Regions from separate parts of the Arthrobacter sp. Sr33 genome, predicted to be linked through region 4. Evidence: riboswitches for the same ligand, from Rfam matches in the RefSeq annotation. Region 4 holds a riboswitch; each other region holds the start of a gene.
What was found. Region 4 has a riboswitch for S-adenosylmethionine ahead of ACX80T_RS11900 (aminotransferase class V-fold PLP-dependent enzyme). Riboswitches for the same ligand answer to the same signal wherever they lie in the genome.
Positions count from the first base shown of each region.

Region 1 (7,755 bases), on a different contig from region 4:
CGGGGCCCAGGAAGGTTTTCAGCAGTCCCGAGAACTCCTGCGGTTCCGTCCATTCCCCGCGGGTGCCACAGTTGGCGCAGGCAATGTCCTTGAGCCCGTTTTCGGCGGCGCGGCCCTTCTTTTCCTCATATTCTTCCTCGAGGTGGTCGGCCCGGTACCGCTTGTGGCAGCTGAGGCATTCCACCAGGGGGTCGCTGAACACCTCGACGTGGCCGGATGCCTCCCAGACCTTGCGCGGGAGGATCACGGAGGAATCCAGGCCGACGACGTCGTCGCGCCCGCGAACCACTGACTGCCACCACTGGCGTTTGATGTTTTCCTTCAACTCGGCGCCGAGGGGACCATAGTCCCAGGCTGACCGTGATCCGCCGTAGATTTCCCCCGCCTGGAAGACAAACCCGCGGCGCTTCGCGAGGGAAATGATGGGGTCGAGTGCGGACTGGTTCTTGGCCAAGGTGGTTCTCCATTTCTACAGGCCGCTGGGTGCGGTCCGTGGTGGTGTCCGGCAGGGCTGAGGTTCAGCTCCTGGTTCCGGTGAATGGTCCCGGTGAGGGGTTCCAAAACAGGGGCTGGGTGCCTGCTCGAATCGAAGGTACAACCTTAGCCTACCGAGGCGTATCGGCTGCCGGGGTGTATCGGCTGCTCCGGTCAACTACCCGGGTCAACTGCCCAGGTCAAGGCATCTGGGGTCGGCTGATCAGCGTACCCGGAGCGCCCGTCTCGGCCAGGGCAAGGTGGTCAGCACAATGGCGATGAGGGTGAGGATGGGGCCCGCCACGGTGGCGAGTTCCACCACGGTGCCCGGGGTCGGGAAGACCAGGTCGAGGGCCAGGGAACCGACCAGCTGGCCTGCGATCATCCCCAGACCGGTGAGCAGGACGCCGAGGCTCCGGACCAGCACCGCTCCCAGCCCGATGAAGACGCATCCCAGCGGGCCGCCGAGGTAATACCACCACTCGGTGGGCAGGGCCGCGCCCGGCCCGGCGATGAGAATTTTGATCAGCCAGGCGAGCAGCAGGACCGACGCCCCGGAGATGAAATTGATCAGGGTGGCGATGATTGGGGTCCCATAGTGAACCGACGCGGTGCCATTCATGGCCTGTTGGAAGCTGATGAGGAATCCGGCCAGGATTGGCAGCAGCACCGGTATCAGCCAGCTGCTGAGGTCGCCGGTGGCACCGAACCGGGGTGACACCGCCCAGACCACGGCAGCGACGGCGAGCGCCGTGCCAATCAATCGCATCACGGTCAGCGGTCGTTTCCCTGCCGGCCCGATGCCTGCACGGTCGGCGAGCAGGCCGCTGAGGGTCTGGCCCATCACTGCCGCTACCGTGAAGAGCGCCACCCCCAGAACACCGATGGTCAGGGACTGGGAGAAAACAAAGAACGCGCCGATGGTGCCAGCGGCAAGATAGATGGGCGGGAACCGCCGCTCCCGCACCGAGGGAAGTATCTGCCGGAAACCGGCCCGCCCCCGCGGCAGCACGAGGGTGATGATCACCATCAGGACGAGGCCGGTGCTGAAGCTGACCAGCGCTGCGGCAACCCCATCGTTGAGGTGTGTGCCGAGGGCGCCGTTGATTCTCCCCTGCAGGGGAATTGCCACGCCGGCTGAGACGGCGAGCAGCAGGCCGAGGAACAGGGGAAGCCGGGGGTGGTGTGACACCCATTGATCCTATGGCAGGCTGGCCCGCGTCCTGGGACCAGTCGAACGGATCAAGAGATTCGGAGCCATGCCGCCGAGACCGGCAGGGTCGGGCAGAATGGAGCCATGAACCAATCCCCGGAAAGCGACCCGACCGTCGGCCACACCATCCCCATTACTGATGACATGATCCGGCTGGGTCAGCTGCTGAAGCTATCCAATCTGGCTGAGGACGGCGCGCAGGCCAAGGAGCTGGTGGATAACGGCCTCGTGAAAGTCAACGGGGCCATCGAGGAGCGCCGCGGCGCGCAGCTCCATCCAGGCGACGTGGTAACCGTGAATGGCGCCTCGGTCACTATCACCCGTGAGACCGCTAACGGCGGTTAGGCTGCGGTTCAATCCCGAAAACTGTCAGCTCGAGGAATTCCTTGACGTGGGCAAGCTCACGCATGCTGATGCTGTGGGCGATGCCCGCATACAGCACCTTGGTGAGGTTCGTGTGTGCGACAGCCCAGCGGTGAGTGAATTCAATCCGGTCGGGAGTGATCACCGGATCCTCCTGATCGCGCCCCCAGAAAAGCGGCACCGGGTGCGCTGCGGCGTCGTCGTCATTGAAGAACTGGCTGCCCTCGGCTGGCACCACAAACCCTGAGAGCCCGACGACGGCGGTGAAGTCGCGGGGGCGGTGACGCAGCAGGGTGGTGGCGACGGCCATTCCCATGGAGAAGCCGAGCAGGGACACGCTGGTATGCCCGGCTTTCACCGAGTCGAGCCAGCCGGCTACCTTGGCGACGGTGTCAGTCACCAGATCCACCGAGTATCCGGTGTCCTGGGTGAGGGGGAACCAGGTAAACCCTGGCCCCATCGCGTGGGGGGCCCGCACGGAGGCGACCGTGAGGTTGGGCGGCAGATGGTCGACTAAGCCCATGAGGTCTTCCTCATTGGCAAGATGTCCGTGGAACATGACGAGCAGGGCGGTACCCTCGCGTTCCGCCGCGGGGCGCGACCACAGGACCACGGGATCCCAGGCAGGCGCGGTGGCGTGATCGGCGGCTGGCAGGTGGGGTGATTCCGAAAGAGTCATTGACCTAGTCTTTCACGCGCGGAGGGTCGCGTTCAGTATCGGTCTGTAACAGGATAGAAGGATGAACCGGAACCTGTACCTGACGCCCGACACCCCGGCCGATCCTCACGACAGCATGCCAGAGAGCAGCGTGGCGAACAGTATCCCGCATCCGTGGACCCGCTATGTTGCCCTCGGTGACTCATTCACCGAGGGCATTGGTGACCCGAATCCCGAGAGCGTGGGCGGCAACAGGGGGTGGGCCGACCGGGTCGCCGAAGAACTCAGCAGGAGCCGGGAAGATTTCGCATATGCCAACCTCGCCGTTCGTGGCCGGCTGCTGCACCAGATCGTGGACCAACAGGTTGCACCGGCTTTGGCCTTGAAACCGGACCTGATCACCATCTCGGCTGGCGGCAACGACCTGATCCGGCCGGGTGGCGACCCGGACCAGCTGGCGGCCCGGCTGGATGGTGCCGTTGAGGCGCTCAGCGCGGATCAGGCGACGGTGGTCCTGTTCGCCGGCCCCGACGCGAGAGATTCGGTGCTGGGCAACTTCAGGTCCAGGACGGCAATTTTCAACGAGAACCTGAGGATCATCGCCGCCCGGCATGACGCCCTGATCGCAGACATGTGGGCGCTCCGGCAGCTGGTGAACCCGCAGATGTGGGATGGAGACCGGTTGCACTTTTCCCCGCTGGGTCATCACACCATTGCCATGATGGTGCTGGAAACCCTCGCGGTACCCCATTCCCTGACGCCGCTCGAACCGCAGCCGCTGCCCCATCAGAGCTGGCGCGCCGCGCGGACGGAGGACCTGGTGTGGGCGAAGGTGTATTTCGTCCCCTGGGTGCTGCGCCGGCTCCGCCGCCAGTCCTCGGGCGACGGGGTGCTGGCGAAAAGGCCCGATGCCGCTCCGATCTTTGGCCCCGGGATGCCCCCCGGCGTTGGCGGCTAAGCCCCGGTCATTCACTAGTGATCGGTGTAGAAGGCTTCCCGCAGGCGTTGATCGAGCTGGTGGATCTCGGTCAGGAAGGCGTCGTGGCCGATCGGTGAGACGATCGTGTGGACGGGCACCTCCCCCGGCAAGGCCTGTGCCAGGGTGTGGGACTGGCTGGGGAAATACAACCGGTCCGAGTCAACCGCTGCGATGAAGAACTCGGCGGTGGCATCCCGCAACGCCAGGTGCAGGGGACCGCGGTCCCGGCCGGCATCATGCCCCATGAGTGCTTCGGTCAGCACCAGATAGCTGTTGGCGTCGAACCGTTCCACCAGCTTGCTGGCTTGATGGTCAAGGTAGCTTTCCACCTGAAATCTGCCCCGGGCTGCCGGGTCCGACGAGCCGAAGGGTGTCTCAGCACCCTGTGCCGCCCGACCGAAGCGGTGCTCCAGCTCCGGCTCGGACCGGTAGGTGATGTGGGCGATGCGCCGGGCCAGCCCGAGCCCGGCGACCGGGCCTGTGCCCGGGTAGTAGTCCCCCGCGGCGAATCCCGGGTCCAACCGGATAGCCTGCAGCTGCGCCTGGGCGAAGGCAATCTGCTCTGCCGAGCTTGCGGCAGTGCAGGCGATGACTGCGCACCGTTCGACCCGCTCCGGGTACACCAGAGCCCACTCCAGAGCCCTCGCGCCGCCGAGCGACCCCCCGATCACCGAGTGCCACCGATCGATTCCGAGCGCATCAGCCAGGAGGGCCTCGGCCCGGACCGAATCCCTGACCGTGAGGTAGGGGAATCGGGAGCCCCAGGGGACGCCGTCGGGGTCCGCTGACGCAGGTCCGGTGGAGCCATAGCAGCCGCCGAGCATATTGATGGATACGACAAAATACCTGGTGGTGTCGATGGTTTTGCCGGGGCCCACCAGCTGGTCCCACCAACCGTCTTCGGTCGAATCGCCGCGGGCAACATGGGAGCTGCCGGTCAGTGCATGCTGAATCAGGACGGCATTGGACCCATCGTCGTTGAGGGTGCCCCAGGTTTCATAGGCGAGCGTAACCTCGGGCAGGTGCCCCCCGGTTTCACAGGTGAAGGGGCCCAGACCGAGTGAGCGGACGACGCCGTCAGGTGTCACCTGGGCCCGGTCCTGTTGTGCGGTGTGAATAGTTGTCACTGGTATCGCCCACCTCGGAATCCGCGCTTGCGCCGGACACCCTGTCCGCCGCCTGGTCGTCACCCGGGGCACCCCACCGCGAAGGAGGGTTGCCGTCCAGCAAGCCGGGGCTTGGTGGAGCGGGGTGTTCCGCTCCGTGCTGGCACTCGTGACCTGTTCCTAGATAACCCGAAAACGCAGCTTCGACGCAAATATGTGAACGTCCGTGTATCTGAACGTCCGTGGCAAGAAAGACCCTGATCTACCCCCAGCAGCCCGATAAGCTTGCGCCATGCGGATCCGCCCAATCGATCTCGTCGATGTATTTGTCTACCTCGTCGTCCTGGGTCTGTTCATTCAACTGTTTCCCGCGGTGATTTCCGAGACGTTCACCCTGGCGTTGCTGACCGCTGCGCTGCTGAAGCTGGTGCTCGAACTGGTGATGCGGGTGAAGAAGGCCCTGTTGACCCGCGTCCGTACGGCTGAGCGGGTTCTCCCCCGGGTGATCAATGGTGGGGCCCTGCTGCTGGTGCTTCCCGGAAGCAAACTCCTGGTGCTCCAGCTGGTGGCGTTCCTCTTCGGCGATGCGGTGTACCTGGGTGGCTTCTTCCAGGTCACGGCGCTGATCATCGTTCTGATGGCTGCCCGGGGTGGCGTGAGACGCTTTTTCGTCGGTAAGGGTCCCCTAAGTCGAGACACAGATCACAAAGTGCCAAACTAGGGCCATGCGCTTGGACCATGTCTCATATGCTTGTGAACCCGACGGCCTCGTAGCAACTGCGGGGAGGATCGCCGATGCCCTCGGCGTCGACCCGGTGAAGGGTGGTGTGCATCCCCGCTTCGGCACCAGGAACATGATTTTCCCGATGTTGAACGGTCAATATCTCGAAGTTGTTGAGGTGCTGAACCACCCGGCTTCCGACAAAGCTCCCTTCGGCCAGGCGGTTCGCGCCCGGTCCGAGGCTGGCGGCGGCTGGATGGGTTGGTGTGTTGCTGTGGATGATCTGGCCCCCTTCGAGGAACGCCTCGGTCGTAGCGCCGTCCCGGGCAACCGCAAATTTCCTGACGGTCAGGAGCTCACCTGGCAGCAGATTGGCATCAAGGGGCTGATCGCTGATCCCCAGGTCCCCTATATGTTGCGGTGGGACGACGGTACTGAGGCCCTGCACCCCTCACAGGCCCGACCCGCTACAGTGCGCCTCGATTCGCTGACCATTGCAGGGTCCCCCGACCGGATTGCTGAATGGCTGGGCACGCCGGCGACCGAGCCGCTCGATGAGGTTGTTGTGCAGTGGGTGGCACCCAATGGCACTCCCGGCATCATGTCCGTGACTTTCCAGACTGCCAACGGCCTGGTGGAAATCTAACTGCACCCTTTCGTGTGACCGGCCGACAAGTCGCCACGCGACTAGTCGCCGATACCAATCGCCGATCCAAAGAGGGCGAAGCCTACAAACCCGGCGATATCGAGCAGGGCGTGGGCGATGACCAGGGGCATCACCCGTTTGCTCCGGGTGTAGGCATATCCAAAGATCAGACCCATCAGGACATTGCCGATAAACGGCCCGAAGCCCTGATACAGGTGGTAGCTGCCCCGGAGCAGGGCACTGGTGATGATAATGACCGGCATTGACCAGCCCAGCTGCTTCAGCCGGTGAAACAGGTATCCCACCACAATGACCTCTTCGACCACTGCGTGACGCAGCGCCGAGAGAATCAGGACGGGCACGGTCCACCAGTAGGCGTCGAGCGCAGCGGGCTCGATTGCCGTCGTGATCCCCAGCGCACGCCCCGCCGCGTAGACGCCGAGCGTGCCGACCCCGATGACCATCGCCAGGCCGAACCCCAGGCCGAAATCGACCCGTGGCCGGCTGAAAGTGAATCCCAGGGTGCGGAACGCCGACTTTCCCGGTTCCGTCAGGAGGAATAGCACCAGGAACACCGGAACCAGCGCGAAGAAGATGCCGAGCAGCTGGTAGGTGAGGTCGAAGTACTGGCGGTCATTCAGGACCGGATTCAGCCGGGTGGTCTGCGCAGCGAGCGGCGCCTGGCTGAGCTTGTCGAGCAGGTTGACCACCGCGTAGACAGCCGATTGCCCGAGGGAAAGTCCGAGCACAATCGCTATCTCGGCGGTGATCCGCCGACGTTGGACGGGGGCCGACCGGTTGACATCGTCCGGCGTCGACGTCGTGGACGCCTTGGGTATCTCGGTGGACATGCCAGCCATCCTAGTGGGCGATCCTTGGGGCTAGTCGGCACCCAGCTTCGGGGCGACGATAACGGTGGTCCCATGCTCTTCGAACGACCGCCGCTGAGCGGCGGTGATTCCTGAGTCGGTGATCAGATTGCTGAAGGTGTAGCCGGTCATGGTCGCGAAGCATCGGGTGCCGATCTTCGACGAGTCCGCGACAACGTAGGCCTTGGCGGCGCGTTTGGCGACCATTGCGTTGACCGCGGCTTCACCCTCGTCGCTGATGGTGGGCCCGACGACCGGGTCCAGCCCGTTGACTCCGACAAACGCCAGGTCGAGGGCCACCCGCTGCAGCACCGCGTCAGCATACGAACCCACCAGTTCATAGGAGCGGGGGTTGACGATGCCACCGGTGACCATGATTTTGAAGTTGGGCCGGACAGCGAGCTGGGCTGCAATGTTGATGGCGTTGGTGACGACGGTGAGCGTTGGCTTGTTTGACGGTTCCATCAGGTCGCTGCGTTTGCTGAGCGCCGAGGCGATTGCCGTGCTGGTGGTCCCGCCGCAGAGCCCGATCACCGCTCCCTTGGGGATGAGGTCGCTTGCGGCCTGCGCGATCGCACGCTTCTCCTCGGCGTGGACGTCCTTGTTGTAGCGCCCGGGCAGATCGTAGGCGACGGTTTCGATGGTGGCCCCACCGTGTGTGCGGGTCAGCAACCGCTGCTCCGCGAGGCTGTCCAGGTCCCGCCGGGCGGTGGCCGGTGAGACTTT
Region 1 is NZ_JBTNDD010000005.1:170,339-178,093, forward strand. Features, by position in the region: gene ACX80T_RS08970 (glycine--tRNA ligase) at 1-454, opposite strand, end outside; gene ACX80T_RS08975 (DMT family transporter) at 698-1,666, opposite strand; gene ACX80T_RS08980 (RNA-binding S4 domain-containing protein) at 1,772-2,032, shown strand; gene ACX80T_RS08985 (alpha/beta hydrolase) at 2,019-2,729, opposite strand; gene ACX80T_RS08990 (SGNH/GDSL hydrolase family protein) at 2,845-3,666, shown strand; gene metX (homoserine O-acetyltransferase MetX) at 3,681-4,814, opposite strand; SAM riboswitch class IV at 4,833-4,968, opposite strand; gene ACX80T_RS09000 (hypothetical protein) at 5,086-5,514, shown strand; gene ACX80T_RS09005 (VOC family protein) at 5,519-6,160, shown strand; gene ACX80T_RS09010 (CPBP family intramembrane glutamic endopeptidase) at 6,202-7,011, opposite strand; gene ACX80T_RS09015 (DeoR/GlpR family DNA-binding transcription regulator) at 7,042-7,755, opposite strand, start outside.
Region 1: another riboswitch for S-adenosylmethionine. It lies ahead of metX (homoserine O-acetyltransferase MetX); the one in region 4 lies ahead of ACX80T_RS11900 (aminotransferase class V-fold PLP-dependent enzyme).

Region 2 (7,755 bases), on a different contig from region 4:
GTAAGTAGTGCCGTCGCGGAGCATGGCCCAGAGGACATTGAGCCGCCGTCGGGCGAGCGAGAGCATGGCCTGGATGTGAGATTTCCCTTCCACCCGTTTTCGGTCGTAATAGGCACGTGAGGCCGGGCAGGATTTAAGCGCCGAGAGCCCGGAGAGGAAGAAGACGCGGAGCAGCCGGCGATCGTATCGTCTTGGCCGATGGTGGTTGCCGCTGATCCTTCCGGAGTCCCTCGGCGCCGGCGCCAATCCAACAACACCGGCGAACCGGTCCGCAGACTGAAAAACCGTCATATCTCCGCCGGTGGCACCAAGGAATTCGGCGGCAAGGACAGGGCCAAAGCCGGGCATGCTCAACAGCACCTCGGTATGCCGGTGTTCAGTAACCTTCTCGCTGATCAGCGCATCCAGTTCTTCCAGTTCCTCGTTCAAACTTGCCACTTCGCGGGCGAGGGCTGCGACAATCACCTCCCCGATGCGTTGGGCAGGAACGACGGTCTGCTGGGACTTCGCGGCTTCTACCGCAGCCGCAGCAACCGCTGCCGAGGAACGAGCACCGTGTTTCTTCAACCACGCCTGGATTCGCGCCTGGCCGGCACGGCGGATCCCATCCGGAGTCCGGTACTTGGTCAGCAACATCAGCGCGGCTTTGGATCGGCTGTAATCGAAGGTCCGCTCCAGCGCGGGGAAATACTCCAGGAGCTGAGCTTTGAGTCGATTAATCGACCTCACCCGATCCGCCGACTTGTCAGCCCGCCGGGCCGTTAGGAGTCGCAACCCGACGCTGATCTCGTCACCGGCGCGCAAAGGCTGCAGGTCAGTCCGCATCCGGGCCTGGTCGGCGATCACAGCGGCATCCTTGGCATCTGTCTTGCCGTCACCCCTATAAATCTTCGAGGCGTGGTGCACCGTCCGCCCAGGAATATAGAGAAGGTTCTGACCATGACCAACAAGCAACGCGATGAGCAGCGCCGGTCCGCCATGATTCAAGTCCATCGCCCACACCAAAGGACCACCGTCCGATAAGTCCAGGACCGTGCCCAAAAGTTGGATGAGCGCCGCTTCGTCGTTGAGAACCTTCTGCGAGAGCAGCCTGTTTCCCTCGCCATCGATCACAACGCAGTGGTGATGGGCTTTGCCGGCGTCGATGCCGGCCCATAATTGCACCAAGAACAGCCTCCAGTCTGTTGGATGAGAAGAGCCCAGCAGATAACCGCGCCGTCGTGTCCTTATCCGGCGATCATGTCGCGTCTCTCAATCAGCGGTCGGGTCATCGCGGGGTGGCGGGCGGCCAATCCTACGGAGCCGTCACGTGCAAGCGTGCGGTCCACAGCAGCCAAGCCATACCCGCCTCCCTGGGTAGCCACGACCCTACAATGACCGCGGAACTGAGCCCGGTAACAACATAAGAACAGCAGCAAAAAAGTCTTTACACGGCCAGACGCGTTGCGTAAGACGGACACACGATTGCGGGCTTGAGGTCCCACACACAAGCCGGTAAGTGACCAAGACTGATGGAATGAAAAACTATTTGACTCCAGAAAATGGCCGTCAGCTCGTCAAAGTCGAGGGCCGGAACGATATCGGCGAGATCGTAAACGGTGGGCATAACTTCGGATCCGTGCGCGCAATCTATTGCGTCGGTATTCACTTCCCGGAGGACGGTTTCTGCGGCTACTACGACAAAAATCGCGTCACTTCTGTAGAGAAATAAGGGCTCGGACGGCTACGACCAGTGGCCCTGAATGACGGAGATTCCCCGGCCACCCACGGAGCAAAAAGAGGGTTGGCTGTCCGAACGGTAGTGAGGTCCGTTTCTGCGGTGCGAGCTAGCGAGCACCGCTGATTTGTTCGCCTGGGCCGGCTCCGTCCGGGCCGGGCAGCACCCCGCCGGTTTCCGGCGGGGGTGCTACTCCCCCGGTTTAGGCTTCGTCGGCGTAGTCCGCTTCTTCGGCGGTGAGTTCTTCCTCTTCGGCCTGTACTTGCGCGAACGTCTCCCCCGGCTGCTGCACTCCACTGTTTTCTGCCTTCACGGATTCCTGTGTTTCTGTGTTTCCGTGGTTGGTGATGATGGTTTCCACCTCACTGAGGGTGTACCCCCATGTGGTGAGCTGGGTCAGGTAGTGCTTGGCAGTGCTGGTGGGGTTGCGCCATGACTGGCGGGTGAGGCTCTTCTCAAATCCTGCGAGGATGACGGCGAGGGTGTTGGTTTCGTGGCGTCCGGTGGGCTTGGCGGTGATCTTCGCCAGCTCGCCGTAACCGTCTTTACCTCCGAGTAGTTCGGCGGCGAATCCGGTGTGCTTGGAGAGGCCATCCGCAACGGTGTAGGAGTGATTCCCCATTGACTGGGCAATAAACCGCAGAGCGTTCTTCGGGGCTGTTTTGCCTTTGAGCAGGGTTTTGAGGAAGTCCACGCGGACCGTTTCGGCGGCGTCCCATGCTTTATTGTTTTCGATCACGCGGCGGCGTTCTGCTTTTTCGTCCTCGGTCATGGGCCCTGTCCGGGTGGCGCCGGGTTTGGTGAATCCTGCTGCTTTCCAGTCGGTATTGACCAACGTGATGCTTACTTCCCCGTTGTAGCTGATTCCGATGTGCGCGGCGTCTGCGTCGTCGTCGGTGAGTGGAACACCTTCGATGGTGCGCAGGTCGCGGATATTCGCAATGGGGCCTTTGTAGTCGTAGTAGTTCAGATCCTCGTCAACGATCTTCAGTCCTTGGGCGGTGACGGTGGCCGCTGCATCGGCCATGAGCGCGGCGCGGGTGCGGTCGTCGCGGAGCCGTTGGGCGGTGTGGTCAAAGCTCTGCGGGTTGTGCGCGGCGGTGGTTTCGAGTTTGGTGATTGCTTCTGCGTCGCCGCTGAATTCCTCGATCACTGCGGCCATGTCCAGTGTCATGCCTTGGGCGAGTGCTGCGCTGGCGGTGTCATTGGCGCGGACTTTCAGTGCCGCGTCCACGGTGGTCTTTTTTGCGCCAGTCTTTTTCGCGATCTGGGTGGCTGAGACTCCGAGTAGGGAAAGCTGGTGGAACGCTTCGGCGCGGTCGTTGTCGGTGAGTCCTTGGCGCTGGTCGTTTTCCACGACCTGCTTAGCTAACCTGTCGGCCTCTGTGAGGCTTTCGACTACGTAGACGGGCATCAGGTCGAGCTTCGCTTCTACGGCGGCGAGGGTGCGCCTCTGTCCGTACAGGACGTGCACTCCCCCGCTGTCGGTGCGGTGGGCGACGACTGGCTGGATTACTCCGTGTTCTTTGATGGAAGCCAGGAATGCTTTGTCGAGCTGCACGTCGGCGCGGACGTTGGCGTCGATGGTCAAGGTGGTGGGGTCGATCATTTCGAGAACAGACATAGCGGTGTGCTCCTAGTTCGCAGGGTGGGTGGGGAACCTGTGGTGACCAGCAGTGTGGGTTCCTCTCCCCCGTTGGTTTTGCCTGCTGGCGGAGCTTGCGTAGCTGTGCCTGACGGAGCAGTGCTCAACGCCGTAGGGGCAAGGGTGGATCAATTCTGGGAGGAAATAAGCGACGTAGGAGCGCCGGACAGGATTGGTATGCGCGTAGCCGGCGGAGCCGGTTGACGCTGTGGAGCAGGTACGTATGATCCGAAGGAATCTCAATGATGTTGTCAACGAATTATTTGGGTTGCTTCTCCGGTGTCCTGGCCCGCTCGGGGCCAGGACACCGGAGGGCCTCTAGCCCGTCCAGCCCAGGTATGGCCTGCGGTCTGCGTCCGGCAGTTCGCCTGCCGTTGCGGGCAGGACCTTAGGGCCGTCGGACTGTCCCATCAGCCAGTGGAAGAACACTTCGGACGTGAGCGCTTCGAAGCACGCGGCCTGACTGCGGAACCAGTGCTCGTGCGTGTCGCCCTCAACGTAGGTTCCGTAACCGAAAAGTTCCTCGGAATCGTCGCGGGCGCGGGCCACGGCGAAGACGATCAGCGGCCAGGCTCCGGCATCCCATCCCTCAGATCCCCAGTTCGGCAGGGCTGACCAGCCGGAATCTTCGAGGGTTTCCATCCAGTCATACCCATCCCCCATCCGATCATCGGCGGGAAGTCCGGGGACGGTGACGGTTTCGTCGGTATCGGTGGTGTTCGTACGGGTCATTATTCCAACGCTCATGCGGTCGCTCCTCTAGTTCACAGGGCGGGAAACGTTCAGTGACCAGCACCCGTTCCCTCTTCCCCACCATGTTTTTTGCCTGCTGGCGGAGCTTGCGGAGCTGTGTCCGACGGAGGCGGTGCCAACCTGTTAGGGCAAGCGGTCGGGAGTTGGTGAGGAAATAAGCGACGTAGGAGCGCCGAGGCGAGTCACGCCCGCGCCGCCGGCCACAGGCCGGTTGAACAGCCGGAGCGGGCACGTAGAATCCAACGGACAGCAGCAAAAAAATGAAAGACAATGCTTCTACTGCCCGAGCGACAGCGAGGACCTTCCTGATCCGGGAAACGCCCCAAACGTTTCTGTCATGGCCGCGACGGCGTTTCCTAGGCGGGCGACGGACTGGGGTTTCCTGGCGGCTCGTAGGCGGTTCCATCGCGGAGCATAGCCCACAGGACGTTGAGCCGGCGTCTGGCCAGGGAAAGCACGGACTGAACGTGAGTCTTGCCTTCTGCACGTTTGCGGTCGTAGTAAGTCCTGGACGCGGTCGAACTTCGCAGACTCGACATAGCCGCCATGTAACAGGCCCGAAGAAGACGCCGGTCATATCGCCTCGGTCTGTGGTGGTTGCCCCGTATCCGACCGGAATCTTTCGGCGCCGGCGCGAGACCCGCGACTCCGGCAAGCCGGTCGACGCTTTCGAAAACGGACAGATCACCGCCTATAGCGCCAAGGAATTCCGCTCCGAGCAGGGGTCCGAAGCCTGGCATGCTGAGCATGATCTCTGCCTGGTGGTGTTCGCGGAAGCGCTCGGCTATCAGCGTGTCCAAGGCGTCGATCTGGTTCTGAATATCCAGGACTTCCTGCGCGAGCTCGGCGACCATCGGCGCACCGATCCGCTGGGCGGCAACGGTGGTGTACTGGGATTTCGCGGCCGTTACGGCCCTTTCTGACACATCGGCGCTGCTGCGGGCGCCCTGGCTACTAAGCCAGGCGTGAAGGCGTTTCTGTCCGAGCCGACGCAGCGCATCGGGGGTCTGGTATCTCGTGAGCAGCAACAGCCCGGCCTTGGATCTGCTGTAGTCAAAGGCCTGTTCGAGGGCGGGAAAGTATTCCAACAACTGTGCACGCAAGCGGTTGATCGCGCGAGTGCGGTCGCAGGCCTTGTCCGTGCGGCGGGCGGTAAGGATCCGCAGATCCACGCTGATGTCATCCCCGGTACGAACCGGTTGCAGATCCCGACGCATCCGGGCCTGGTCAGCGATCACCGCGGCATCCTTCGCATCGGTCTTGCCGTCCCCACGGTAAGTCCTAGAAGCGTGATGTACCGTGCGTCCTGGAATGTAGAGCACGTGCTGGTCATGGGCTACAAGCAGTGCGATCAGCAGTGCAGCCCCACCGTGGTTCAGATCCACGGCCCAAACCACCTCTCCCCCACTATCAAGCGCCGCGACGCTTCCCATCAAATCCAGCAGATCTGTCTCGTCATTGGCCACCCTCTGAGAGAACAAACGGGCTCCCTCAGCGTCAATGACCACGCAGTGGTGATGGGTTTTGCCGGCGTCTATCCCGGCCCACAGTTGCGACAAAGCGCTCTCCCTTCATCGTTCGAATATGAAGCCCAGCAGATAACCTCGCCGTCGTGTCCTTATCCAGCGATCATCTTCTTGTCGCGTCTCTCAATCAGCGGTCGGGCCATCGTCGAAGCAACAGGCGGCCAATCCTTCGAAGCCGTGACAACCGTCCGGCACAGCAGCAAAAGCCATACCCATCACCCCTGGGTAGCCAAGACACTACAACTGCCCTGCAAACTACCTGCTCAACAACATAAGGACAGCAGCAAAAAAGAGAGTGGTTTCCGGCGACGACCGGTCGGGAGCGCCGGCTGTCAGCCCGAACGGTAGTGAGGCCCGTTTAGTGGGCTTGTGTCCTAGGCTCGCTCTGCGGGGATATCTGGCGCGTAAGTTAGCGTGCGTGCAGGTAGTGGCGTAGATACGCCGCCTGGGAGCGTTTCGACTTCATGGCTGCACTCCTTTGTCACACGCCGTAATTCCAACTGTGGAAGTTGCGTGAATCAAACCGGACCGGCTTTAGTTGTGTACGACCATCCCGAGCGGCCGAGAGATCTGGATCGATGACGCCGCAGCAACCCATTGGAGCCTCAGGCTTCGATAAGGTGCTACCGCCAGACCGATGGAGAGTGAAATGACTGTACCTACCGCGTCCGCTAATAAGGCAAGCGCTGAACGGGACCCTGGCCAGTGGCTCAAAAGTGTCCGGGCCACGGGCAGGTGGGAAGGCTCAATGACCACCCTCGTTGAAACTCGAGGGTTTACCTTCCGGACCGATGAGCCTGTTGCTGTGGGCGGGAACGACAAATCCCCAACTCCCATGCAGTATGTGGTTGGAGCGGTCAACGGCTGCGTCACCGTAGTTATCGAAACCGTGGCACGGGAACTGGGCATCGTCGTTGAAGCCATCGATACCTCTTCCCAAGCTCAGCAGGACGTTCGGGGATTCCGGGGGACGGCGGACGTCTCCCCTCATTTTAAGAATTTCGCGTTGACGGTGAATCTGCGCACGCCGGTTCCAGAATCAGAGTTGGATACCTTCAAGCGGCAGGTCGAAAAGCGGTGTCCGGCCATCAACTTGGTGCGAGACGCAGGTGTTGACTTTAACCTCGTATGGCTGATTTCCGGGGCGGAGGCATGACCAGCGCGGGACTTTGGACGCTCGGCCTTGCCGTCGGGTACACGCTACTTCTGGCTTTGACGAGCCGGGCCGCTCGTAACCGGGCAGATCATGGGGAGGGCTTCTTCGTCGGTAGCCGGACCTTCAGCCCGTGGACCGTGGCGTTTTGTATTACGGGCCTGTTTTCAGGATCCTCCTATATCGCCATCATGGAGCTGAGCTACCGAACAGGGATATCAGCTATCTGGTATGGAGTGGCGGAAACGGTGCAGGTTCTCCTTATCGCCCTGATTCTCGTCAAGCCGTTGCGCAAACGCTTGGTGGTAACGGTGACTGGAATGATCGGGGAGCGGTTCGGTCGTAAAGCCCAGGCGATTGCAGGGTCAATCACGGCGTTGACCTTCCCCATGTGGTCAGTGGCGACGGCCATCGCTTTTGCCTCCGCGCTGCACGCTCTCACCGGTCTTTCAATCCACGCCGCCATCATCGTGACGGCGTTGTTGCTCCTTGTGTTCCTCTCCGCAGGCGGAATGCGAGCTGTTGCCTTCACCCAGACCGCCAACTGTGTGGTTTTCATCGGCATGCTCGCCGTTGGAATCCTCGCATTCTTTATCAATCCGGGCATCGATGGCATCCGCCAGCTTGCCGTGGATCAGCCGGAGATGCTGGATATGTCCTCGGCGGGAGTGACATTGATTGCCGCCTGGTTCGGTACTTTCATTGTCAATGTTCTTCTGGCGCAGGCCGCCTTCCAGATGACCATGTCCTGCCGCACACCCGAAGACGGCCGCAAGGGCATGCTCTACGCTGCGGGTCTCGGCATCCCGTTCATCGTCATTGGGGCTTTGCTGGGTACCGCTGCTGCGATTGTCGTTCCGTCACAGGACCTGGGATTGGTGGCGGTATCGCTCTATATCGCTGAGGTGGTTCCCGCGCCGCTGGCTGGTGTCTTCTTCCTGGGAGTGTGGGCCTGCGCCCT
Region 2 is NZ_JBTNDD010000014.1:3,462-11,216, forward strand. Features, by position in the region: gene ACX80T_RS15295 (IS110 family RNA-guided transposase) at 1-1,167, opposite strand, end outside; gene ACX80T_RS15300 (hypothetical protein) at 1,227-1,364, opposite strand; gene ACX80T_RS15305 (hypothetical protein) at 1,517-1,711, shown strand; gene ACX80T_RS15310 (ParB/RepB/Spo0J family partition protein) at 1,920-3,341, opposite strand; gene ACX80T_RS15315 (hypothetical protein) at 3,681-4,109, opposite strand; gene ACX80T_RS15320 (IS110 family RNA-guided transposase) at 4,472-5,674, opposite strand; SAM riboswitch class I at 6,187-6,285, shown strand; gene ACX80T_RS15325 (OsmC family protein) at 6,390-6,797, shown strand; gene ACX80T_RS15330 (sodium:solute symporter family protein) at 6,770-7,755, shown strand, end outside.
Region 2: another riboswitch for S-adenosylmethionine. It lies ahead of ACX80T_RS15325 (OsmC family protein); the one in region 4 lies ahead of ACX80T_RS11900 (aminotransferase class V-fold PLP-dependent enzyme).

Region 3 (7,755 bases), on a different contig from region 4:
GCCGGGTCCAACAAGGCGAACGAGGCGTTGCGCGCCGGAGCCATCGACGTGGGTTCCACCGCCGGTTCCGCTGCCTTGCTCGCCCGATCCAACGGCTCCCCGATCAAGACGATCGACATCTACTCTCAGCCGGAATGGTCGGCGCTGGTCACGAACGCTGACTCGGACATCCAGGAGATCGAGGACCTGCGGGGCAAATCGATCGCCGCCACGAAGGGCACCGACCCCTACTTCTTCCTCCTGCAGGCGCTCGAGGCCGGCGGCGTCGATCCCTCCGAGGTCACGGTGCAGAACCTGCAGCACGCCGACGGCCGGGCCGCCCTCGCCAACGGATCGGTGGACGCCTGGTCGGGCCTCGACCCGATCATGGCCTCGGCCGAACAGGATGGGGCCACCCTGTTCTTCAGGGACATCGACTTCAACACCTACGGCTTCCTCAACGCCACCGAAGACTTCCTGGCGGAGAGTCCCGAGCTGGCCCAGACCGTCGTAAACGCCTACGAGAAGGCCCGCGAATGGGCCATCGAGAACCCCGAAGAGACGGCCAAGATCCTCGCCGAGGTGGCAGGGATCGACGTCGAAATCGCCAACGCGGTCATCATCGACCGCACCAACCTGGACGTTGACCCCATCCCGGGTGACGCGCAGCGGGCTGTGCTGGAGAAGATCGGTCCGGTGTTCGTCGAATCCGGTGACGTCTCCAGCCAGGAACAGGTTGACGAAGCGCTCGACACCCTCTTTGAAGACTCCCTGGTACGCAACGCGGATCCCACGGCGATTGAGGCCTCCTCATGACCCACATCGGGAATCCGTACGTGACCGGGAACAGCGTCACGGGCGTGAGCCAGACTTCCCTGGAAGCCTCCGGCTCCACCGTGGCAACGGCAGACGCCACCCAGCCGCCGCCCGAACGGGGCGGACCGGCACATGGATGGTCCCAGACCGGCCCGCTGCGGCGTGGCTGGGTGCGTCTGCTCCTCGGGCTGATCCTGCCCGGGCTGATCATCACCGTCTGGCAGCTGAACTCCGTCACCGGCCTGTTCAGCGCCGTCCAGGTGCCGCCGCCCGCGGCGGTGCTCAATGCGGCAGTCGAACTGATCCAGCGCGGCGAGCTGTGGACGCACATCGGCATCTCCACCCAACGGGTACTGCTGGGCTTCACCTTCGGCGCCGCCCTGGGCCTCGCGATCGGCTCACTCGTCGGGCTGTCCCGGATCGCGGACGCGCTGCTCGCTCCCACCATCGGCGCCTTGCGTGCTGTCCCGTCCCTGGCCTGGGTGCCGCTGCTCATCCTGTGGATGAAGATCGGCGAGGATTCAAAGATCACGCTGATCCTCATTGGCGCCTTCTTCCCCGTCTTCACCACCGTGTACCTCGCGCTACGGCACGTGGACCGGAACCTGGTGGAGGCCGGCCGGGCGTTCGGGTTGAAGGGCTTCAAACTGCTGACCACGGTGCAACTCCCGGCCGTGATTCCATCAGTGTTCTCCGGTCTCCGGTTGGGCCTCGCCCAGGCGTGGCTGTTCCTGGTCGCGGCTGAACTGATTGCCTCCTCGCTGGGGCTCGGATATCTGTTGAGTGATTCACAAAACAACGGACGGGTGGACAGGATCTTCCTGGCGATCATCCTGTTGGCGATCATCGGCAAAACCACCGATGCCCTCCTGGGGATCGCCGAGAAGTGGGCGGTCCGGCGATGGGCGTGAGCCTTCAGGAGGCCGACCCCCTGACCGAGACGGACCGCCTGGCGTTCTGGGAACAGCAGGCGCGCCGGCTGGACTGGGCTGCCGAATGGACCACGGCGCACAGCTTTCAGCCAGCCCGGCCGGTATCGGGTGGCGCCGACGGGCAGCTCACCGTCCCGGTGATCGAGTGGTTCGCGGGGGGCCGCCTCAACGTGGCCCACAACTGCGTGGATCGGCACGTGGATGCCGGGCTGGGCAGCAAGGTCGCACTGCATTTCGAGGGTGAGCCCGGGGACCAGCGAACGGTCACCTACTCGGACCTGCAGGAGGAGGTGTCACGCGCAGCCAACGCCTTGCTGAACCTCGGGATCGGCAAGGGCGACCGCGTGGTGATCTACCTACCCGTGCTCGTGGAAACGATTGTGGTCACCCTGGCGTGCGCGCGAATCGGGGCGGTGCACTCACTGGTGTTCGGCGGATTCTCTGCTGAAGCCTTACGCTTCCGGGTTGAGGACACCGGCGCCAAACTGTTGGTCACAACTGACGGGCAGTACCGGCGCGGCGCAGCGGTGCCGGTCAAGACCAACGCCGATCAGGCCGTGTCCGGTTCCAACAGCATCGAACATGTTCTGGTGATCCGCCGGACCGGCAGCGACATCGAGTGGACCGAGGGCCGGGACGTCTGGTGGCATGACGCAGTCGGCGCCGCGGCCCCGCATCACGCTGCCGAGGCGTTCGACGCCGAGACTCCCCTGTTCATCATGTACACCTCCGGCACCACGGGTAAGCCCAAAGGCCTGGTGCACACCTCCGGTGGGTACCTGACCCAGGCGTCGTGGAGTTTCGACTACCTGTTCAGCAACCCCGATCCGTCGCAGCGGGACCAGGACGTCCACTGGTGCACCGCCGACCTTGCCTGGGTGACCGCCCATACCTACGAGATCTACGGTCCGCTCTCCAACGGCGCCACCCAGGTGATCTTCGAGGGCACTCCCAACACCCCACATCCGGGGCGGCACTTCGAGATCATCCAGCGTTACAAGGTGACCAGCTATTACACGGCCCCCACCCTGATCCGGTCGCTAATGGGCTGGTTCCCGGACGGCGTGCCTGCCAGCTACGATCTGTCCTCGATCCGTCTCCTCGGCACCGTCGGTGAGGCCACCAACCCCGAGGCCTGGCGCTGGTTCAGGGAGCACCTCGGGGCTGGCACCGCACCGGTCGTCGACACCTGGTGGCAGTCAGAAACCGGCGCCACCATCCTCTCTCCCCGCCCCACTGACCCCTCGTTCAAGCCCGGTTCTGCCTCCCGCGCCCTCCCCGGCGTGAGCACCCGGATTGTCGACGACGCCGGAAACCCGGTACCCACCGGTGAGCAGGGCCTGATCGTCGTGGACCGCACCGGACCGGCGATGGCGCGCACCGTCTGGGGCGACCCGCAGCGCTACCTGGATTCCTACTGGCGAAAGTTCGCCGCCCAGGGCTGGTTCCTGGCCGGTGATGGGGCCAGGAACGACGACGACGGCGACACCTGGATCCTCGGCCGGGTCGACGATGTGCTCAACGTGTCAGGCCACCGGCTCTCGACCATCGAGATTGAATCGGCCCTGGTTGCTCACCCGTGGGTGGTCGAGGCCGGCGTCTGTCCGGTCTCCGATCCGCGGACCGGCCATGCGATTGCCGCCTTCGTGGTGCTGGCTGCGTCCCACGGGGCCGGCGCGCACGCGGCGGAGGAGGTGAGCCGGGTCTTGCGGGACCACGTCGCGGCGGTGATCGGGCCGATCGCCAAGCCGGCCGCCGTCGTCGTCGTCGCGGACGTCCCGAAGACCCGGTCCGGCAAGATCATGCGCCGACTCCTGACGCAACTGTTCGAGAACACAACGCTGGGTGACACCACTTCCCTGCAGAACGAGGCGTGCGTGCCCGGCATCGCTGCCGCACTGGCCGCAAGGGCGTCACCGTGACCCCGCCTGCAAACCCCACCGGAGGGACAACCCGCAACGGAGAGCAACAATGTTGGTCGACCGTGAGAGGACTGTCACACTGGTGGGGACCATCCCGAGCGGTTGAGAGATCTGGCTCATTGACACCGCAGCAACCCTGGCCACTGCCCACGGCAGTGACATTAGGGTGCTAATGCCAGGCACGATGGAGGACCACTATGGCTATTGACCTTTCCCAACCCCTGAAGTTCGCGTACTGGGTGCCCAATGTGAGCGGCGGCCTGGTGGTCTCCACCATTGAGCAGCGCACCAGCTGGGACTTCGAGTACAACAAGAAGCTGGCCCGCATCGCGGAGGACGCCGGCTTCGAGTACGCCCTCTCGCAAACCCGGTATGCGGCGTCGTACGGCGCCGACAAGCAGCATGAGGCCACGTCGTTCTCCCTGGCGCTGCTCGGTGCGACCGAAAAGCTGAAGGTGATCGCCGCCGTCCACCCCGGCATGTGGCAGCCCGGAGTCCTGGCGAAGTTCATCATCACCGCTGACCACATCTCCGGTGGTCGGGCGGCGGTGAACATTGTGTCCGGCTGGCTGAAGAGTGAGTTCACCGGGTTCGGGCTGCCGTGGCTGGAGCACGACGAGCGCTACGTCCGCACCGAAGAGTTCATCAGGATCCTCCGCGGCCTCTGGACCGAGCAGAACTTCTCCCAGGCCGGCAAGTATTACAACATTACCGATTTCACCCTCAACCCGCCGCCCGTCGACGTGCCCGGGCGTCCACACCCGGAAATCTTCTTCGGCGGGAACTCGACGGCGGCGCAGGCCACTGCTGGCCGGGTGGCCGACTGGTACTTTTCCAACGGCAAGGACCTCGAGGGATTCAAGGAGAATATCGCCGGCGTGCAGGCCTCAGCGGCCGACGTCGGCCGCGACCCCCGGTTCGGGCTCAACGGTTTTGTGATTGCCCGCGATACCGAGAAGGAAGCCCGCGAGACGCTCCGCGAGATCGTGGCCAAGGCCCACAAACCGGCGGTGGAGGGGTTCCGGGGCGCAGTGCAGGAAGCCGGGGCCTCGACCAAGGATGGCAAGGGCATGTGGGCGGACTCGTCCTTCGAGGACCTGATCCAGTACAACGACGGCTTCAAGACCCAGCTGATCGGCACTCCCGAGCAGATCGCCGAGCGGATCATCGAGTACAAGAAAATCGGCGTGAACCTGATGCTGACCTGCTACCTCCACTTCCAGGAGGAGGTCGAAGCCTTCGGCAAAGACATCCTCCCCATCGTCCGCGAACTCGAAGCGGACCTCGCCCGTAAAGAGGGCCTAGATTTCAATGTTGACAACCAGATTAAGGCAGGTGTCTGATGGCTGATCGCAGCTTCGGTTTCCGTACACGCGCTCTTCACGCGGGTGGCACCCCCGACTCGGCCCACGGCGCCCGAGCGGTACCCATCTACCAGACGACCTCGTTCGTGTTCAAGGACACGAACGACGCCGCCAACCTCTTCGCGCTCCAAAAGTACGGCAACATTTACTCGCGGATCGGCAACCCTACGGTCGCCGCGTTCGAGGAACGGATCGCGTCCCTGGAAGGTGGCATCGGGGCGGTCGCGACGGCGTCGGGCATGAGCGCCGAATTCATCACGTTCGCGGCCCTCTGCCAGGCCGGGGATCATATTGTCGCCGCGTCGCAGCTCTACGGCGGCACGGTCACCCAACTCGATGTAACCCTGCGCCGGTTCGGCATTGACACCACCTTCGTCCCCGGCACGGATCCTGCTGACTATGCTGCGGCCATCCAGGACAACACGAAGGCCGTCTACGCGGAGGTGATCGCGAACCCCTCGGGTGAAATCGCCGACATCCAGGGGCTAGCGAAGATCGCCCACGACGCCGGTGTGCCACTGATCATCGACTCCACCCTGAGCACCCCCTACCTGATCCGGCCCATCGAGCACGGCGCCGACATTGTGATCCACTCCGCCACCAAGTTCATCGGCGGGCACGGGACCACCCTGGGCGGCGTCGTCGTCGAGGCCGGAACCTTCAACTGGGGTAACGGCCGGTTCCCCACCATGACCGAACCGGTCCCGTCCTACGGCAATATCCAGTGGTGGGCCAACTTCGGCGAGTACGGCTTCCTGACCAAGCTGCGCACCGAGCAACTGCGGGACATCGGGCCGTCTCTCTCCCCCATGTCGGCCTTCCAGCTGCTGCAGGGCGTGGAAACCCTGGCCCAGCGGATGGACGAACACCTGTCCAACGCCCAGGCGGTCGCCGAGTGGCTGGAGAACGACCCGCGGGTGGAGTACGTGAACTTCGCGGGCCTCCCTTCGCACCGGCATTTCGAGCGGGCCGCCAAGTACCTGCCCCAAGGGCCCGGGTCGGTCTTCAGCTTTGGGGTGAAAGGTGGCAGGGCAGCAGGGCAGAAGTTTATTGAGTCGCTGCAGCTGGCCTCACACCTGGCCAACGTGGGCGATGCCCGCACCCTGGTCATCCACCCCGGCTCGACCACGCACCAGCAGCTGTCCGCCGAGCAGCTGGTCACGGCCGGCATCCCTGAGGACCTGGTCAGGATTTCGATCGGACTCGAGGACCTGGACGATATCCTGTGGGACATCGGCCAGGCACTGGACCTTGCCACTGCAACCCCGCAGGGCTCAACACCTACTCCGCACGAGGGAGCCACCGCATGAGCGCCGATCTGGAAACGGCACGGACCTGGGAGGGCCCATCCGCCCCTGAACGACTCTCGCTCCTGCGTCACGCCAAGTCGGTGGCGATCATTGGGGCGTCGGATAAGCCGTCCCGCGCGTCGTACTTCGTGGCCACCTACCTGCAGTCGTCGTCGCCCTACCGCTTGTACTTCGTGAACCCGGTGGCGAAGGAGATTCTGGGGCAGCCCGTGTACGCGTCCCTGGCCGACCTACCGGAGGTCCCCGACATCGTCGACGTGTTCCGGAAGCACGATGATCTGCCCAGTGTCCTTGAGGAGACGAAGGCTGTTGGCGCGAAAACACTATGGCTGCAGTTGGGGTCCTGGCATGAGGACGTTGCGCACGACGCCGAGGAGGCGGGCCTGAACGTGGTGATGGACCGCTGCATCAAGATTGAGCACGCGCGGTTCCACGGTGGACTCAACCTGGCTGGCTTCAACACCGGAGTGATTTCGTCGAAGCGGCAGGTTACCGCCTAGCCCCACCCATCATCTAGCCCCATCCCACACCCCATCGAGTCAACAGGAATCGCCCCAAAAAGTGGCTATTCCTGTTGACTCGATCCCGTTGGTTGGGGGGCAGGGTGGCTGGGCTAGTGGGACTCGACGATTTCCTCGTTGCGCGCGAATCGGCGGTTCTTGAGCACGGGCAGGAACTCGCGGACGTCGGCGATCCGTCGGCGTGACACGTTGGTGGTGACCACTCCCTCTTCCTCGTCGGTGAGGAAGACCTGCGGGATTCCCATGGGGTCGAGGATCGCCGAGTGCCCGATGGTATGCCCGCTCGAGGTCCCGGCTGCCGCGATCCAGACGGTGTTCTCGATGGCGCGGGCCTTCAGCAGGGTTTCCCAATGATCCACCTTGTGATCGCCCTTGAACCAGGCGGCCGGCACCAGGATCAGATCCGCCCCGCGGTCGGCGAGCGCACGTGCCTGTTCCGGGAAGCGGATGTCGTAGCAGGTCATGAGCCCCACTGACAGGTCACCGATCGTGACCACCTTGATGCCGCCGTCGCCGGGTTTGATCCGGGTGGACTCCTGATAGCTGAAAGCGTCGTAGAGGTGAAGTTTGCGGTAGGTGTCGACAATCTTTCCCGTGGCATCCACCAGGACCAGCGTGTTGTAGGGGCGGTCCTCGCCGCTCCCCTCATACCCGCCAGCAACAATGGCTATGCCGAGCTCGACGGCGATGAAGGACAGCTGCTGCACGAAGGTCGACCAGTTTTCGTCGACGGCAGCCGCCAGCGAACCCTCCACCTTCCCGATGGAGAACATGGATTCCTCGGGGAAGACGATCAGCTCGGACCCTTCGGAACGCGCTTGTTCGGCAAGCCCACGCATGGTCTTGAGGTTGTCCGAGACGCTACCGCCCGGTCGGAACTGCCCAACGCTGATCTTCATCGTCGCCGCTTT
Region 3 is NZ_JBTNDD010000001.1:32,291-40,045, forward strand. Features, by position in the region: gene ACX80T_RS00175 (aliphatic sulfonate ABC transporter substrate-binding protein) at 1-795, shown strand, start outside; gene ACX80T_RS00180 (ABC transporter permease) at 792-1,706, shown strand; gene acs (acetate--CoA ligase) at 1,697-3,649, shown strand; SAM riboswitch class I at 3,736-3,840, shown strand; gene sfnG (dimethylsulfone monooxygenase SfnG) at 3,847-4,992, shown strand; gene ACX80T_RS00195 (O-acetylhomoserine aminocarboxypropyltransferase/cysteine synthase family protein) at 4,992-6,323, shown strand; gene ACX80T_RS00200 (CoA-binding protein) at 6,320-6,823, shown strand; gene ACX80T_RS00205 (carbon-nitrogen hydrolase family protein) at 6,937-7,743, opposite strand.
Region 3: another riboswitch for S-adenosylmethionine. It lies ahead of sfnG (dimethylsulfone monooxygenase SfnG); the one in region 4 lies ahead of ACX80T_RS11900 (aminotransferase class V-fold PLP-dependent enzyme).

Region 4 (7,755 bases):
CAATCCTCGATCGTGTCCGAATGGGACTGCAACGGCTCGCGCTGCCGCTTGCGGTACAGGTTGATATAGGTGTTCGTGAGAATGCGGTATAGCCAGGCCTTCAGATTGGTGCCCGGTTTGTACTGATGGAACGCCGAGAAAGCTTTGGTGTAGGCCTCCTGCACCAGGTCTTCAGCATCGGCCGGGTTCCGTGCCATCCTCATGGCAGCCGAATAGAGCTGATCCACATACTGCATTGCGTCCCGTTCGAAGCGGATCTTCCGATCTGCATCCGATTCCGTTGACACATCCAGTTGATCGTCTTCGGCTGGGGCACTACCCGCCGCGGCTGTTGTATTCATTGAGGAAAAGTCTACGCGCCCACGCCCTGAGGGACGCACTGGCGCTACCGTCAGCTGGAAATCGGGCGTCTCACTGACTGTTGCGGCGATCGCCGTCATCATCCGCCTCTCATTAGTTCGGTTGGTTGTCTACTGCTCATAACCGACGGCGCTGGTTGGTTATTCCACTGCTGCACGTCAACCGGCCCCAACCGAACACCCCGAGATGGGGTCGCCAGAGATACCCGTGTCGCCTTACCAATTTAAAAGTGCAAAACTAGGACTCAAGTGCCCGATCAGTCAATAGCCAGGAGGCAATCATGACCCTTGTTCGCGTAGTAGCCCGCCCAATGCTTGCAAGTTCGTTCGTGGTGGCCGGGATCGACCGGCTGCGCAACGCCGAAGCCGCCGGCGCACAGCTTCGCCCCACCCTCGACCGGCTCAACAAAGCGGTACCCTCGGCGGCATCGGTCACCGCCAACGAGAAAGTCGTTGCCCAGGCCCTCGGCGCCGCTCAGGTAGGCGCCGCAGCTCTGCTCGGCATCGGACGTTTCTCGCGGGTCGCCGCACTGGTGCTGGTTGGCACGGCGGGGCTCAACACCCTAGTCGATTTCAAGTCCGCGGATTCCTCGACGGCCGAGGCACGCAAGAACCGGCGCAACCAGCTCCTGAAGAACGTCTCGCTGATCGGTGCAGTTCTGCTGGCATCGGTGGACACCAATGGCCGCCCGGGCCTCGCGTGGCGTGCCGAGCACTTCGCGTCCGACGCGAAGCGCAACGCCAAGGCCCTTGGGAACGACACCCGCAAGAACGCCAAAACCATTGCCAAAGACACTGAGAAGCAGCTGAAGAAGGCCAACAAGTCGGTCCGCAAGACCGCGTCCGAACTGGTGGGTTAGCAGGTCAATGACCCCCGTGGAACTGTCGCATTGGCCAGCACCCTACGCAACCTCGTCCGTCAATGCGACAGTTCAGGTGCCCGGCTCCAAGTCGCTCACCAACCGTTTCCTGATCCTCGCGGCCCTCGCTGACGGGCAGTCGAGGTTACGGGCCCCACTGATCTCCCGTGATTCCATCCTGATGGTGGAAGCTCTTCGGGCCCTTGGCGCCGAGGTGACCGAAATTGCCGGCGACGGCGCATTCGGTCCCGACCTGCTGGTGACGCCCATAGACCTCTCAGTAGGCGGTGACGCCGCCATCGACTGCGGCCTTGCCGGCACCGTGATGAGGTTTGTGCCTCCGCTCGCAGCCCTGCGGCAGGGAACTACTTCCTTCGACGGTGATCCTCACGCCCGCCAACGGCCCATGGGTGCCGTCATCTCCGCACTCCGCGGGCTCGGGGTGGACGTGGATGACGACGACGACGGGCTGTTGCCATTCACCCTCACTGGTACGGGCTCCGTCCCCGGCGGCAGACTAGTCGTCGACGCCAGTGCCTCCTCCCAGTTCGTCTCGGCGCTCCTCCTGGTCGGCGCACGCTTCACCGATGGGCTCCAGCTGGAACACGTCGGCCCACCCGTGCCCAGCCTCGACCACATCGCCATGACCGTCGAAGTCCTACGGGGGGTCGGCGTCGATGTCGACGATTCAGTACCCAACCAGTGGCGAGTATCCTCCGGGCGGATCAGGGCCTTTGACTTACGGATTGAACAGGACCTCTCCAACGCAGGACCATTCCTCGCGGCAGCCCTGGTCACAGCCGGCACCGTACACATCCCGAACTGGCCCGCCGGCACTTCACAGGTTGGCGACCAGTGGCGTCAGATCCTCACGCAGCTCGGAGCCGACGTCACCCTCGCCCAGGGAACATTGACCGTCACCGGCGGCCCGACCATCCGCGGCGCCAACCTCGCAGACACCAGCGAACTTGCGCCGACCGTGGCGGCGCTGTGCGCCCTGGCTGATACCCCCTCAGTCCTCACCGGAATCGCCCACCTGCGCGGCCACGAGACGGACCGGCTGAAAGCCCTCGCCACCGAAATCAACCGGCTTGGCGGTGACGTCACGGAAACCGCTGATGGGCTGTCCATCAAGCCAGCCCCCCTGCACGGCGGCGTGTTCAGGACCTACGAGGATCATCGGATGGCGACAGCCGGGGCCATCATCGGCCTGGCCGTCCCGGGGGTGGAGGTCGAGAATATCGGCACCACCGCCAAAACCATGCCCCAGTTCCCCCAGCTCTGGGCTGACCTCGCTGCTACCGGAAACCCAGCTGACGCCGGGTCCGGTCTCTGACGTGGCAACCGGAGGAAACCGCGGCGGGGCTCGGTCCTGGGACGAATCCGATATCAGGGTGCGGCCCAATAAGAAGGGCACCCGGCCCCGCACCAAGGACCGGCCAGCCTATGACGATGCCGTCACCGGGCGGATCGTCACAGTGGACCGCGGACGGTACACCGCCGTCGTCGATGAGGACGGCGACGGCGAGCGGGTAGTCATCGCGGCCCGGGCCCGCGAACTCCGTCGAACTCCGGTGGTTGCCGGTGACCTGGTCGCCCTGGTGGGCGACCTTTCCGGCGGCCCGGACGCACTGGCACGGCTGGTCCGTGTTCAGGAGCGCCGGACTTTGCTGCGCCGGAGCGCCGACGACACCGATCCGGTGGAGCGCGCCGTCGTCGCCAATGCGGACCAGCTGGTGATCGTGGTGGCCGCGGCGAACCCTGAACCTCGCACCGGTTTCATCGACCGCGCTCTGGTGGCAGCCTACGACGCCGGCATCCAGCCCATCCTCTGCGTCACCAAGGCAGACCTGAAAGACCCCACCGAGTTGCTCGACAACTACCGGCACCTCGATCTTCCGGTCATCATCAGCCGAACAGCCACCGACGATGAAGGAGTGGAGAGCACCTCGGACGACGGCCTGTCCGCCCGGCTCCTCGGTGACGCCGTCAACCAGTTGCGGTCCCATCTCGATGGGAAAGTCAGCGTGCTGCTGGGACACTCGGGCGTGGGTAAATCCACTATGGTCAACGCGCTCACCGGATCCAACCGGGCAACCGGCGGAGTGAACGCGGTGACAGGCAGGGGAAGGCACACGTCGTCGTCGGCGGTTGCCTTGAAAGCCGGAGATTCCCTGCCGGGGACCTGGATTATCGACACCCCGGGTATCCGCTCGTTCGGTCTGGCCCATGTTGACCCGGATCGAATTCTTCAGGCCTTCCCCGACCTTGAACCAGGTACAGCTGAATGCGCCAGAGGATGCCGCCATGACCGGCTAGCGGTGAAGTGCGGCCTGGACCCGTGGGTGAGCGAGGGGCGGGCAGGCGTTTCGGGCCCAGTCCGGCTGGCCTCCCTACGGCGGCTGCTCGGCTCCAGCGTCCCCGAGCCCAAGGGAAATACGCAAGAAGCTAAAGAGCTCGGCGAACAGTAGACCTGATAGGCTTAAAGCAGTTGTGGTGTTAAGCACTAATTTTCGCCTCAACGAGAACCCCGAAGCACGGGGGGATTCTCACACACAAGGAATATGAAAAAAATGGCAACAGGTACAGTCAAATGGTTCAACGCTGAAAAGGGCTTTGGATTCATTGCTCCTGATGACGGCGGCGCGGATGTATTCGCCCACTTCTCAGCAATCAACTCCAGCGGATTCCGCGCCCTCGAAGAGAACCAGAAGGTCAACTTCGAGACCACGCAGGGCCCCAAGGGACCGCAGGCCGAGAACATCACCGTTATCTAATAACCCAGATACGTAGCCCGTCCCACTGGACGGCTCCCCACAGGACACCGAAGCGGCTCACCGCCGCCGGTGTCCTGTGGCGTTTAAGGTGCCTCCTGCCCACCGTGTCCGGGCAATCGATGGGCAGCTACGGGACTCTCCACCGAACCGGGCCATACAGTGGGCAAGCGAGTGGACAAGCGAGCAAACTCCGGAAAACCTGGACCTGGTGGCCCGTTGGTGCGGGGCTGGTGCCACGGGGCCGGGCACATCCCGCACTATCGCGGGGTTAGGCGATAGGTTGAAGGTATGAACCACCGCCAAAGCTATAACGATGATCTGCGCCTTGCCCACGTCATGGCCGATTCTGTAGACGACCAGACCATGTCGCGATTCAAGGCCCAGGACCTGGTGGTGGAGACCAAGCCAGACCTGACCCCGGTAACCGATGCCGATAAGGCTGCCGAGGAGTCGATTCGTGGCCAACTCTCCCGCGCCCGCCCCCGCGACGCGGTGCTCGGCGAAGAGTTCGGAAGCAGTGGTGCCGGCTCGCGTCGCTGGATCATCGATCCCATCGACGGCACCAAAAGTTTTGTGCGGGGCGTCCCGGTCTGGGCCACCCTGATTGCGCTGATTGACGAGGGGCAACCGGTGGTCGGGTTGGTCAGCGCTCCGGCTCTGGGCAAACGCTGGTGGGCGGCCACCGGGACCGGCGCCTACATGGGCAAGTCCCTCGCGGCGGCAAGCCGGCTCAAGGTATCCAACGTGTCCCGGCTCGAGGATGCCTCGATGTCTTATTCCAGCCTCTCGGGCTGGAAGGAACGCGGGAACCTGCCGGAATTCCTGACCCTGACCGACTCGGTGTGGCGCAGCAGGGCCTACGGCGACTTCTGGTCCTACTGTCTGGTTGCGGAGGGCGCAGTCGACATCGCCTGCGAACCTGAGTTGAACCTGTATGACATGGCGGCCCTGGTGCCGATCATCACCGAGGCCGGCGGGCGCTTCACCTCGCTGGAAGGCACCGACGGACCGTTTGGCGGGAATGCTTTGGCCACCAACAGCACCCTCCACAATGACGTGCTGCAGATCCTCAACCCTGATGTTGATGACTTGCTTTAAGAAGCCGTAATAAAAAGCCTGGGGCGCCTGCCGTGCCCTAGGCTTTTTCTATTGGTCACGAGTGTCAGCGCTAAACCCCGGTTTGCTGGCCGGCAACCCTCCTCTTCGCGGCGGGGTGCCCCGGGTGACGACCAGGCCGTCCCTGACTGGGCTGGCAAGCGCGGACACCCTGCTGCGGGGTCCACCACCGTTGGAGATCCAGCATGACTATTGCAACCATCGAGCCGTTCCACCATTCCACCTCAACCGTGAATCAGTTGGCGAAGGTGGTGGGAGATGACCTGTTGGTGCCGCTGCTTGGGGGCGGCGAGGTACGCTACGTCAATCTCGACTACGCCGCGTCCGCTCCGGCGCTGGTCGAGGTCCTCGACTTCGTCAATACGGTTGTCCCCTTCTACGCCAGCGTCCACCGCGGCGCCGGCTACACCTCCCAGGTTTCCACCTCACTGTACGAGAATGCCAGGACAACAGTCCGGCGTTTTGTGGGTGGACGCAGCGACGACTTAGTGATCTTTACCCGCAACACCACCGACTCGCTGAACCTGCTGGCCGGCTGTGTGCCCTCCACGGGGGAGGTGTTGTACCTGGATGTCGAACATCATGCCAACCTGTTGCCCTGGCAGCAGCTCCCCCACCGCAGCCTCACGGCCGGCGTGACGCTCGCCGACACCCTTGAGCGGGTCCGCGCCGAGCTATCCACGGGTGGGGTCAGTCTGCTGGCGGTCACCGGGGCATCCAATGTCACCGGCGAGCTTCTACCGATCAGCGAGTTGGCTGAATTGGCGCACGCCCACGGGGCGCGAATCGTGGTGGATGCCGCCCAGCTCGCACCCCATCGTCGGATCGACATCAGCCGCGATGGTATCGACTATGTGGCATTCTCGGGTCACAAGTTATACGCGCCGTTCGGTGCTGGCGTGCTCGTGGGCCGCCCGGACTGGCTGGACGCCGGCACCCCGTACCTGCCCGGCGGTGGAGCCGTGCGGAGGGTCAAAGTCGATTCAGTCTCCTGGGCCACCGGACCGGCCCGCCATGAGGGTGGCTCGCCCAACGTGGTGGGCGCCGCCGCCCTCGCGCATGCTGCCGAGGTGCTCGCGTCGCTGGACGAGGATGCCTGGCTGACCCATGAACAGGCCCTCCGGTCTGCGTTGACTTCCGGACTCGAAACGCTACCGGGGGTCACAGTGCACCAGCTTTTCCCGGACAGTGCCGACCCCATCGGGGTGGTGAACTTTTCGGTGTCCGGTTACGACGCCGGACTTGTCGCCGCGTATTTGTCTGCCGAACACGGGGTGGGCCTCCGCGATGGCAAGTTCTGCGCTCATCCCCTACTCAAACGGCTCGGGCTGCCGTCGGGTTCGTTGCGGGCCAGCGTGGGTCTGGGATCCCAGCCCGCGGACGTCGAGCGGCTGCTGAGCGGCCTCCGGTCCCTCCTGGCCGATGGTCTCACCGCAGATTATGTAGTGGACGAGGAACGCTGGGTACCGGCCGCCGAGACACGAACCTTTCCGGTGTGGGCTCCCCACACGCCGGGGACGGCGGGCGCTGCGCCGTGCTCGAGGGACTAGCCTCAGCAGCTGGTGGGCCAGGAGGCGATTGACCGGTGCGGGATAGGCTTGGATCCCACCCATCGACAACAGGAGCGCACAGATGCCCCGCGGCGGCCCACGTCTGCACGACACCCGGCGAGTCCACCTCGCCGGCGGCTACCTGGACGGCGGTGCGCAGTACGACCGGGTCCGGCCCGGGTATCCCACCGACATTGTTGACTGGCTGATTCCCACCGGCGCGTCCGCCGCAGCCGACGTCGGCGCGGGCACCGGAATCTTCACCGCAGAACTCGTGAGGTGTGGGCTGAAGGTGACCGCCGTCGACCCCTCGGCGGACATGCTGGGGGTCCTTAGCACCAAGCTCCCCGCTGTGGTCGCTGTCGTCGGGACCGCCGAGGCCACCGGCCTGCCAGCTTCCTCGGTCAATCTGGTAACCATGGCGCAAGCCTGGCACTGGGTTGATCCGGTGGCAGCCACCACGGAGGCTGCACGGATCCTCACACCGGGCGGCCGCCTGGGACTGATCTGGAATCAGTTGGATGTTTCTCTGCCGTGGGTGCACCGGCTTAGCCGGATCATGCATGCCGGAGATGTCTACAAACCGGATCATCGGCCGGCGATTGGACGGGAGTTCGGGGCGCTTGAACAGCGATCGGCGCGGTGGGCGCAGCCGCTGAGCACCTCAGATATCGTCGACCTCGCCAAATCCAGAAGTTACTACCGTCGGGCGGGTCCAGAGATTCGGGCCAGGGTCGAGGCCAACCTCGACTGGTACCTCCACGAACATCTGGGATTCGCCGCCGATGCTCAGGTGGAGTTGCCGTACTTCACCCATTCCTGGCGGGCAGACCGCTTGTAAGAAGACCGGAACACTGTTGCTAAGGCATGCCAATGAGTTAGATTTAGGTATGCCGAAACTTTTCATTCCGCTGGTGCTTCTTCTCGTACTGGCACTCACCGGCTGCGGTGCCAGCCCGGCTGTGCAGGCGAGGCCAGCCGACGACGACGACCGCCCGCTGGTGCTGACCACCTTCACTGTGCTCGCGGATCTGGCAGATCAGGTGGGCGGCGGGCACGTCAGGGTTGAATCCATCACCAAAATCGGCGCTGA
Region 4 is NZ_JBTNDD010000008.1:95,436-103,190, forward strand. Features, by position in the region: gene ACX80T_RS11870 (sigma-70 family RNA polymerase sigma factor) at 1-443, opposite strand, end outside; gene ACX80T_RS11875 (DoxX family protein) at 641-1,219, shown strand; gene aroA (3-phosphoshikimate 1-carboxyvinyltransferase) at 1,227-2,555, shown strand; gene rsgA (ribosome small subunit-dependent GTPase A) at 2,557-3,690, shown strand; gene ACX80T_RS11890 (cold-shock protein) at 3,793-3,996, shown strand; gene hisN (histidinol-phosphatase) at 4,285-5,094, shown strand; SAM riboswitch class IV at 5,148-5,261, shown strand; gene ACX80T_RS11900 (aminotransferase class V-fold PLP-dependent enzyme) at 5,298-6,662, shown strand; gene ACX80T_RS11905 (class I SAM-dependent methyltransferase) at 6,745-7,503, shown strand; gene ACX80T_RS11910 (metal ABC transporter solute-binding protein, Zn/Mn family) at 7,553-7,755, shown strand, end outside.